One region of the Streptomyces sp. H27-D2 genome, then DNA from elsewhere that is predicted to be linked to it. Evidence: predicted binding sites of a transcription regulator. Region 1 holds the regulator's gene; each other region holds the start of a gene.

Region 1 (3,374 bases):
CGAGCCTCAGCATCCGGTCGGCCGGGTCTAGCGCCCGTTGAACGCGTCTTTCAAGCGGGAGAAGAGCCCCTGCTGACCGGGCTGAAAGTGACCGGTCGGCCGCTCCTCACCACGCAGCTTGGCGAGCCTGCGCATCAGCTCTTCCTGCTCCGCGTCGAGCTTCGCCGGCGTGAGCACCTCGACGTGCACGATCAGGTCGCCCCGGCCGCCGCCCCGCAGATGCGTGATGCCGCGCTGGTGCAGCGGGATCGACTGTCCGGACTGAGTGCCCGGCCGGATGTCGATCTCCTCCAGACCGTCCAGGGTCTCCAACGGGCACTGGGTGCCGAGGGTGGCCGCCGTCATCGGGATGGTGACCGTGCAGTGCAGGTCGTCGCCGCGCCGCTGGAAGACCGGGTGCGGCAGCTCGTGGATCTCGACGTAGAGGTCGCCGGCGGGGCCGCCGCCGGGGCCGACCTCGCCCTCGCCCGCGAGTTGGATGCGGGTGCCGTTGTCGACGCCGGCCGGGATCTTGACCGTGAGCGTCCGGCGCGAGCGGATGCGCCCGTCGCCCGCGCACTCCGGGCAGGGCGTGGGCACGACGGTGCCGAAGCCCTGGCACTGCGGGCACGGCCGCGAGGTCATGACCTGGCCCAGGAACGACCGGGTCACCTGCGACACCTCACCGCGACCGCGACACATGTCACAGGTCTGCGCCGAGGTGCCGGGCGCCGCGCCCTCACCGCTGCACGTCGTGCAGACGATCGCGGTGTCGACCTGGATGTCCTTGGTGGTCCCGAACGCGGCTTCGTCCAGCTCGATGTCGAGCCGGATCATCGCGTCCTGGCCACGCCTGGTCCGGGAGCGCGGGCCGCGCTGGGAGGCCTGTCCGAAGAAGGCGTCCATGATGTCGCTGAAGTTGCCGAAGCCCGCGCCGAAGCCGCCGGCTCCGCCACCGCCGCCGCCCGCTCCGGAGAGCGGATCGCCGCCGAGGTCGAAGACCTGCTTCTTCTGCGGGTCCGAGAGCACCTCGTAAGCGGCGTTGATCTCCTTGAACCGCTCCTGGGTCTTCGGGTCCGGGTTCACATCCGGGTGCAGCTCACGCGCCAGCCGCCGGAAGGCCTTCTTGATCTGCTCCTGCGAAGCGTCGCGTTGTACACCGAGGACCGCGTAATAGTCCGTGGCCACTTACGACTCCGCCAGGATCTGTCCGACGTAACGTGCCACTGCGCGTACCGCTCCCATCGTTCCGGGGTAGTCCATGCGGGTCGGTCCGACCACGCCGAGTTTTGCGACTGCCTCGTCGCCCGAACCGTAGCCGACCGCGACGACCGATGTGGAGTTCAGGCCCTCGTGAGCATTCTCATGCCCGATACGTACGGTCATGCCCGATTCTTTGGCCTCGCCGAGCAGCTTGAGGAGCACGACCTGCTCCTCCAGCGCCTCCAGCACCGGCCGGATCATCACGGGGAAGTCATGGCCGAACCGGGTCAGGTTCGAGGTGCCGCCGATGATCAGCCGCTCCTCGGTCTCCTCGACCAGGGTCTCCAGCAGAACGGCGAGCACCGTCGTGACGGTTCCCCGGTCCTCCGCTTCGAAGGACTCCGGCAGATCCTGCACCAACTGCGGCACATCCGCGAAACGCTTGCCCACGACCCGGCTGTTCATCCGGGCCCGCAGGTCGGCCAGCGCGGTGTCGTTGAACGGCGCCGGGCAGTCCACCAGGCGCTGTTCGACCCGCCCGGTGTCGGTGATCAGCACCAGCATCACGCGGGCCGGGGCCAGCGAGAGCAGCTCGACGTGCCGGACCGTGGAGCGGGTGAGCGAGGGGTACTGGACGACCGCGACCTGCCGGGTCAGCTGCGCCAGCAGCCGGACCGTGCGGCCCACCACGTCGTCGAGGTCGACCGCGCCGTCCAGGAAGTTCTGGATGGCCCGCCGCTCCGGTGACGACAGAGGCTTGACGCCGGCCAGCTTGTCGACGAAGAGCCGGTAGCCCTTGTCGGTCGGGATGCGGCCCGCGCTGGTGTGCGGCTGGGCGATGAATCCCTCGTCCTCCAGCGCCGCCATGTCGTTGCGCACCGTGGCCGGGGAGACGCCCAGGTGATGCCGCTCGGTGAGCGCCTTGGAGCCGACCGGCTCCTCCGTGCCCACATAGTCCTGGACGATGGCGCGCAGCACTTCGAGCCTGCGTTCACTCAACACCGCACACCTCCAGTCCCACCGGTCGTCCTGTGTCTCCTGCCTGGCACTCTACGAATGCGAGTGCCAAACCTTTCGGCCCAGTGTACGGCCGGGTACCAGGACCCCGGCAAGAAGGTACCGCGCGCTGCCGACAACGTGCGGCACGACCGGCCTCCTGGCGCTAGCGTCCGTCGTATGAACCGTCGTATGAACACGGAGACGAACTGGGAGCAGCTCGCACCCGGTGTGGCACGTCGGCGGCTCCCGCACTGGGACGCGACGGTGGGGGCGGTGTCCGGCGCGACCGGAGCGCTGGTGGTGGACACCGGCGCCACGCTGGCTGAGGGCGCCGGAATCCGTCAGCAGGTGCGACGGCTCTTCGGACATCCCGCTACCCACGTGGCCCTCACCCATGCCCACTTCGACCATGTACTCGGAACGGCCGCCTTCGCGGGCGTCCAGGTCTACGGCGCGACGGGCCTGGACGTGCTGCTCGCCGGAGCGCGCGACGAGACGCGCGCGTCCGCCGTACGGCACGGCATGCCCGCGGATGAGGCGGCGGAGGCGGCCGATCTGCTGGTGAGCCCGCAGCACACGGTGCACGGTGAGCATCTCCTCGACCTCGGCGGGCGGCGGGTGCTGCTGGCGAACATCGGACCGGGGCACAGCGGCCACGATCTGGTAGTGCTCGTCCCGCCGGAGTCCGCCGGCGCGGTGCCGGTCGTCTTCTGCGGCGACCTGGTCGAGGAATCCGGGGAGCCGCAGGCCGGTCCGGACGCCGTTCCCTCCCGCTGGCCGGCCGCGCTCGACCGGCTGCTGGCGCTCGGCGGCGAGGACGCGCTGTACGTCCCCGGGCACGGCGCTGTCGTGGATGCCCGATTCGTCCGGGCACAACGCGAGGAGCTGGCCCGCCGCTTCGGCGTGTCGTAGCCGTGAGCCGGTAATTGTTCCTATCCTCGGCCGGATGCGCAGCAGAGAGTACGGTCCCGATCTGACCCCGCCGTGGAAGAAGAGCACGCCCGCGCCGGAGGTCCCGGCGGACCGCGATCTGGTCGTGGAGGAGGTCACCACCGGCTTCTGCGGGGCGGTGATCCGCTGCGAGAAGACGGCCGAGGGGCAGACCGTCACGCTGGAGGACCGCTTCGGCAAGCACCGCGTCTTCCCGATGGACGCGCGCGGCTTCCTCCTGGAGGGGCGCGTGGTGACTCTCG
Region 2 (3,374 bases), on a different contig from region 1:
GCACGGGCAGCACCGCACGGGCCCGCACCGCACCGACATGTCAGGCAGCCAACGCCCGAGGGCGGCACCCCCGTGATGGGAGTGCCGCCCTCGGTCCGTAGGACAAAGCCGTACGCAGTGCCGTACAGGGTGAAGCGGTGATGCTGTAATGCGGTGAAGCGGTAACGCCGTGAAACCGTAACGCTGTCCAGCGGTGAAGCTGTCAAGCGGTCTGGCCGTCAAGCCATGGCCCGCTGATCCTCAGGAGGATCAGAAGTCCATGTCACCGCCGGGCATGCCGCCGCCGGCGGGCGCGCCGCCGCCCTTTTCGGGCTTGTCGGCGATAACAGCCTCGGTGGTGAGGAAGAGCGCGGCGATGGAAGCCGCGTTCTGCAGCGCGGAGCGCGTCACCTTGGCCGGGTCGATGATGCCTTCGGCGATCATGTCGACGTACTCACCGGTCGCGGCGTTCAGGCCGTGGCCGATGGGCAGGTTGCGGACCTTCTCCACAACGACGCCGCCTTCGAGGCCGCCGTTGATCGCGATCTGCTTCAGCGGAGCCTCAAGGGCCAGCTTCACGATCGCGGCGCCGGTCGCCTCGTCGCCTTCGAGCTCGATCTTGTCGAACACGGAGACGGTCTGCAGAAGGGCGACGCCGCCACCGGCGACGATGCCCTCTTCGACGGCTGCCTTGGCGTTGCGCACCGCGTCCTCGATGCGGTGCTTGCGCTCCTTGAGCTCGACCTCGGTCGCCGCGCCGGCCTTGATGACGGCGACGCCGCCGGCCAGCTTCGCGAGGCGCTCCTGGAGCTTCTCGCGGTCGTAGTCCGAGTCCGAGTTCTCGATCTCGGCGCGGATCTGGTTGACCCGGCCCTGAACCTGCTCCGAGTCACCCGCACCGTCGACGATGGTGGTCTCGTCCTTGGTGATGACGACCTTGCGGGCGCGGCCCAGCAGGTCGATGCCGGCGCTCTCCAGCTTGAGGCCGACCTCCTCGGAGACAACGGTGCCACCGGTGAGGATGGCGATGTCGCCGAGCATGGCCTTGCGGCGGTCGCCGAAGCCCGGAGCCTTGACGGCGACGGACTTGAAGGTGCCACGGATCTTGTTGACCACCAGGGTCGACAGGGCCTCGCCCTCGACGTCCTCGGCGATGATCAGCAGCGGCTTGCCGGACTGCATGACCTTCTCGAGGAGCGGCAGCAGGTCCTTGACCGAGCCGATCTTCGAGTTGACGATCAGGATGTACGGGTCGTCGAGCGACGACTCCATGCGCTCCATGTCCGTCGCGAAGTACGCGGAGATGTAGCCCTTGTCGAAGCGCATGCCCTCGGTCAGCTCGAGTTCGAGCCCGAAGGTCTGCGACTCCTCGACCGTGATGACGCCTTCCTTGCCGACCTTGTCCATCGCCTCGGCGATGAGCTCGCCGATCTGGGTGTCAGCGGCGGAGATGGAGGCGGTCGAAGCGATCTGCTCCTTGGTCTCCACGTCCTTGGCCTGCTCCAGCAGCTGGGCAGAGACGGCCTCGACGGCCTTCTCGATGCCACGCTTGAGGGCCATCGGGTTGGCGCCCGCGGCTACGTTGCGGAGGCCTTCCTTGACGAGAGCCTGAGCCAGGACGGTCGCGGTCGTCGTGCCGTCGCCGGCGACGTCGTCCGTCTTCTTCGCGACCTCCTTGACCAGCTCTGCGCCGATCTTCTCGTACGGGTCCTCGAGCTCGATCTCCTTGGCGATGGAAACACCATCGTTGGTGATCGTGGGGGCGCCCCACTTCTTCTCGAGGACGACGTTACGGCCCTTGGGGCCGAGGGTGACCTTGACGGCGTCGGCGAGCTGGTTCATCCCACGCTCGAGACCCCGCCGCGCCTCCTCATCGAACGCGATGATCTTGGCCATATGAAGTGGTCCTCCCAGGACTGGGCGCCCCCCGGACTAAGTCTGGGGGAGGTGGATACTCCGGACCAGGGGGCGCCCGCGACGGACGGCCAGCCGATCGCCAGGTCATTTCCGGCGGTCGAACGGGCCTCACCGACCTGGTCCTTCTGTCACTCTCCACGTGAGAGTGCTAACGCCAATGATTAGCACTCGGCATGGTCGAGTGCAAGCTCCTCCGGCGGATCCCGGCCCCTCTCCAGCCACTCCCCGCCCACCGGGCACGCTCCTCGCCGCACCCTCGCGCCCGGACGCACGAAGGGCCCGTACGCCTCTGATCCGACCCCGAGCGCGGCCACCCTCGCCGCTGACGCACGAAGGGCCCGTACCCCTTGTGGGGGACGGGCCCTTCGGCGTGAGTGAAGGCTGTGAGTGAGTGCGTCGGTGACCGGCCGGGGGCCGGTCACGGACCGATGCCCGCGGGAGCTCAGCCGGGAAGTCCGGCCAAGCGGACCATGTCCGCCTGCGGCCCCTTCTGGCCCTGCGAGATCTCGAACTCGACCCGCTGACCTTCCTCGAGGGTGCGGTAGCCGTCCATCTGAATCGCGCTGTAGTGCACGAAGACGTCCGCACCACCGTCGACCGCGATGAAGCCGTACCCCTTCTCCGCGTTGAACCACTTGACGGTGCCCTGAGCCATGCCTAACTCCCCTATTACTGGCCCTTGCACAGGACCGCACTCCGCGGGCCCGGGTCAGACTTCGCCCCCACGAAAGACAGGTGAGGGCGTGCGCCGGAACGCGTCGACCGCCGCTGAATGTATCTGCACGAATGCCGTCTGCAACAGGTCACACCGACGAGAATTCTGGGTACGGACGATCGCTTATAGCGGGCCAATTGCCGTTAATCCAGGGCAACTCGGGCCGGGCATAGTTCACCAAGAAGACAAATGATGCGCACACTTTGGGCACAGGTTGTCGTGTTCTCGTATGCGTCCGACGGGGCCGGAAGAAGGCGTTCCATTCAACTGTATCGCCTTTCAACCGACGGAATTGCCCCGTCCGCTTGTGTGCGGACGGGGCAATTCGAGAAGATATGGGGTTCTATGCGCGGTAGGTGCCAACCAATTTCCGGACCGCCCGCCATGGTCTCCCAGGCAGGCGGTGGAACAGCGCGTGAGCTGTAGGACGGGCGGTGGAACAGCGCGCGGCAGGCGGATGGAACAACTCACCCAGGCGGTAACAGAGCTCGCGCGGGCGCGGCATCAGCCGCCGGCGACCGCCGGAATGATGGAGACGCCGGCGCCGTCCGGCGTGGCCGTCTTGAGGCCCTCGGAGAAGCGCACGTCGTCGTCGTTGACGTAGACGTTGACGAAGCGGCGCAGCTTGCCCGCGTCGTCCAGCACGCGCGCGGCGATGCCCTGGTGGTTGTTCTCCAGGTCCGTGAGCACCTCGGAGAGGGTCGCGCCCTCGGCGCTCACCTCGGCCTTGCCGCCGGTGTAGGTGCGGAGGATGGTCGGGATA
Region 3 (3,374 bases), on a different contig from region 1:
CGTACGGCGTCGGGATCAGCTCGTCGCTCGTCACATAGGCGATCATCGGGTCGATCAGCCGCCCGTTGACCCGCTCCGCGACATCCGCGACCAGGTGCGCGCGGATGACCGCGCCGTCCGGCTCGTAGAGCCACCGCCCGACCGCTCCGGCTGCCGGGTCGGGCAGACCCGCGCCGAGCAGGGTGCGCGGGCCGGGGAGCAGCGTGGCGCGCATGCCGCCGGGCTGGAGCCGAGGCCCACCGGTGCCGCTGGCTCCCGCGCCGGCCGCCAGTGCCCCCGTACCGGCCTCCCTCGCCCCCGCCCCGAACCACAGCACCGCTTCCTTCACGCCCCCCGCGTCCGAGATCCATTCCGCCTCCGCGTCCGGCGGCACCGCCTCGTGCGGGATGCCCGGGGCGATCTTGAGCGCGGCGTACGGGGCCTTGCGGGCGGCCTCGACCGCCCAGGAGAGCGGCGGGGAGTACGACTCGGGGGCGAAGATCCGGCCACGGCCGCTGCGCCGGGCCGGGTCGACGAAGACGGCGTCGTAGCCGGTGGCGTCGATCCCGGCGACGTCCGCGCAGCGCACCTCGATGAGGTCCGCGAGGCCCAGGGCCTCGGCGTTGGCCTGCGCGACGGCGCAGGTCAGTGGGTCGCGGTCGACGGCCAGCACTTTGATTCCGGCGCGCGCCAGCGCGATCGCGTCGCCGCCGATCCCGCAGCACAGGTCCGCCAGCCGCCGTACGCCCAGCGCCGCGAACCGCTCGGCGCGGTAGGTCGCGACGGAGGTGCGGGTGGCCTGTTCGACGCCGTCGGACGTGAAGAACATCCGGTACGCGTCCTCCGCGCCGAACTTCGGGACGGCCCGTTGCCGCAGCCGGGCCTGGCCGATGGCGGCGGAGACCAGGGCGACGGGGTGCTCGCGGCGCAGCCGGGTCGCGGTCGCCAGTTCGCCGGCGGGGTCGTAGTCCCGCAGCCCGTCGAGCAGGGTCCGGCCTTCGTCCGTCAGCAGCGAGGGAAAAACATCAACATCCACCCGGCCATTGTCGCGGGGCCGCGGCCCGGCGGCGTCGTCGGGCGGCCGGGGCGGCGGCTCGTACGGCCGGGGGCCGTGCGGCGACTGGGGTCCGGGCCCTGAGGCGGACTCTCACGCCTGCGCCGCGCGGCTCCGCGCGGACCCCGGCGGGAGGGCCGACAGGCTCCGCCGAGCGGGGCGAATCGGCTCGGACATTGGCACTCTAGTTGACTGAGTGCTAACAGAGTCCTAGTGTCGAATCTGGCACTCCCCACCAGGGAGTGCCAACGCAGCGACGGGCAGGTTCGGCATCCCGCGACGACGGGCCTACCAGGTCGCCACCCATACAGACACTTCCCGTGAGCCCTTTGAAGGGGGAGGTCGGATCGTGACGACCGCCAGCACCAAGGTTGCCATCAAGCCGCTTGAGGACCGCATTGTGGTCCAGCCGCTCGAGGCCGAGCAGACCACGGCCTCAGGCCTGGTCATCCCGGACACCGCTAAGGAGAAGCCCCAGGAGGGCTCCGTCCTCGCGGTTGGTCCGGGTCGCTTCGAGGACGGCAACCGTCTTCCGCTCGACGTAGCCGTAGGTGACGTCGTGCTCTACAGCAAGTACGGCGGCACCGAGGTGAAGTACAACGGCGAGGAGTACCTCGTCCTCTCGGCTCGCGACGTTCTCGCGATCATCGAGAAGTAATTCACCAAAGTTTTTGATCTGCGCCCCGGGTTCCCGTGCCTAAACAACCGGGCGCCCGGGGCGTAGTTCATTTGAGAGGACTTGAAGCAACCCATGGCGAAGATCCTGAAGTTCGACGAGGACGCCCGTCGCGCCCTTGAGCGCGGCGTCAACAAGCTTGCTGACACCGTGAAGGTGACGATCGGCCCCAGGGGCCGCAACGTCGTCATCGACAAGAAGTTCGGCGCACCGACCATCACCAACGACGGCGTCACCATCGCCCGCGAGGTGGAGCTCGACGACCCGTTCGAGAACCTTGGCGCGCAGCTGGTCAAGGAGGTCGCGACCAAGACCAACGACGTCGCGGGCGACGGCACCACCACCGCGACCGTGCTCGCCCAGGCGCTGGTGCGCGAGGGTCTGCGCAACGTCGCGGCCGGCGCGTCCCCGGCTTCGCTGAAGAAGGGCATCGACGCGGCCGTCAAGGCCGTGTCCGAGGACCTTCTCGCGACCGCCCGCCCGATCGACTCCAAGGAGGACATCGCGGCCGTGGCCGGTCTGTCCGCCCAGGACAAGCAGGTCGGCGAGCTCATCGCGGAGGCGATGGACAAGGTCGGCAAGGACGGTGTCATCACTGTCGAGGAGTCCAACACCTTCGGCCTGGAGCTCGACTTCACCGAGGGCATGGCCTTCGACAAGGGCTACCTGTCGCCGTACATGGTGACCGACCAGGAGCGTATGGAGGCCGTCCTCGAGGACCCCTACATCCTGATCCACCAGGGCAAGATCGGCTCGATCCAGGACATGCTGCCGCTCCTGGAGAAGGTCATCCAGGCCGGCGCCTCCAAGCCGCTGCTGATCATCGCCGAGGACGTCGAGGGCGAGGCCCTGTCGACCCTGGTGGTCAACAAGATCCGCGGCACGTTCAACGCCGTCGCCGTCAAGGCGCCGGGCTTCGGCGACCGCCGCAAGGCGATGCTCGCGGACATGGCCACCCTCACCGGTGCCACCGTCATCGCCGAGGAGGTCGGCCTCAAGCTCGACCAGGCCGAGCTGGACGTACTGGGCACCGCCCGCCGCGTCACCATCACCAAGGACGACACCACCATCGTCGACGGTGGCGGCAGCTCCGAGGACGTCAAGGGCCGGATCAACCAGATCAAGTCCGAGATCGAGTCCACGGACTCCGACTGGGACCGCGAGAAGCTCCAGGAGCGCCTCGCGAAGCTCGCCGGCGGCGTGTGCGTCATCTCCGTCGGCGCGGCCACCGAGGTCGAGCTCAAGGAGAAGAAGCACCGTCTGGAGGACGCCATCTCCGCGACCCGTGCCGCGGTCGAGGAAGGCATCGTCTCCGGTGGCGGCTCCGCGCTCGTGCACTCCTCCAAGGTGCTCGAAGGCGGCCTGGGCCTGACCGGCGACGAGGCCACTGGTGTCGCGGTCGTCCGCCGCGCCGTGGTCGAGCCGCTGCGCTGGATCGCCGAGAACGCCGGCCTCGAGGGCTACGTCATCACCGCCAAGGTGAGCGAGCTCGACAAGGGCCACGGTTTCAACGCGGCCACCGGCGAGTACGGCGACCTGGTGAAGGCCGGCGTCATCGACCCGGTCAAGGTCACCCGCTCCGCGCTGGAGAACGCCGCGTCGATCGCGTCGCTGCTGCTCACGACCGAGACCCTGGTCGTCGAGAAGCCGGCCGACGACGAGTCG

The links. Region 1 encodes HrcA, which represses chaperone genes, less so after heat shock. Its sites were predicted from a motif close to TTNGCACTCNGNNNNNCNGAGTGCNAA; they were not measured.
Region 2: groL (chaperonin GroEL) is a predicted target of HrcA. The motif match lies at 2,058-2,084, and genes of this name have one in related genera.
Region 3: groES (co-chaperone GroES) is a predicted target of HrcA. The motif match lies at 1,210-1,236, and genes of this name have one in related genera.

The regions. Positions count from the first base shown of each region.
Region 1 is NZ_JAYMZR010000001.1:53,097-56,470, forward strand. It holds gene dnaJ (molecular chaperone DnaJ) at 28-1,167, opposite strand; gene hrcA (heat-inducible transcriptional repressor HrcA) at 1,168-2,184, opposite strand; gene QMK28_RS00280 (MBL fold metallo-hydrolase) at 2,359-3,093, shown strand; gene QMK28_RS00285 (DUF3097 domain-containing protein) at 3,128-3,374, shown strand, end outside.
Region 2 is NZ_JAYMZR010000098.1:12,519-15,892, reverse strand. It holds gene groL (chaperonin GroEL) at 250-1,875, opposite strand; gene QMK28_RS28160 (cold-shock protein) at 2,339-2,551, opposite strand; gene QMK28_RS28155 (MoaD/ThiS family protein) at 3,116-3,374, opposite strand, start outside.
Region 3 is NZ_JAYMZR010000030.1:26,403-29,776, forward strand. It holds gene QMK28_RS14280 (class I SAM-dependent methyltransferase) at 1-1,015, opposite strand, end outside; gene groES (co-chaperone GroES) at 1,383-1,691, shown strand; gene groL (chaperonin GroEL) at 1,785-3,374, shown strand, end outside.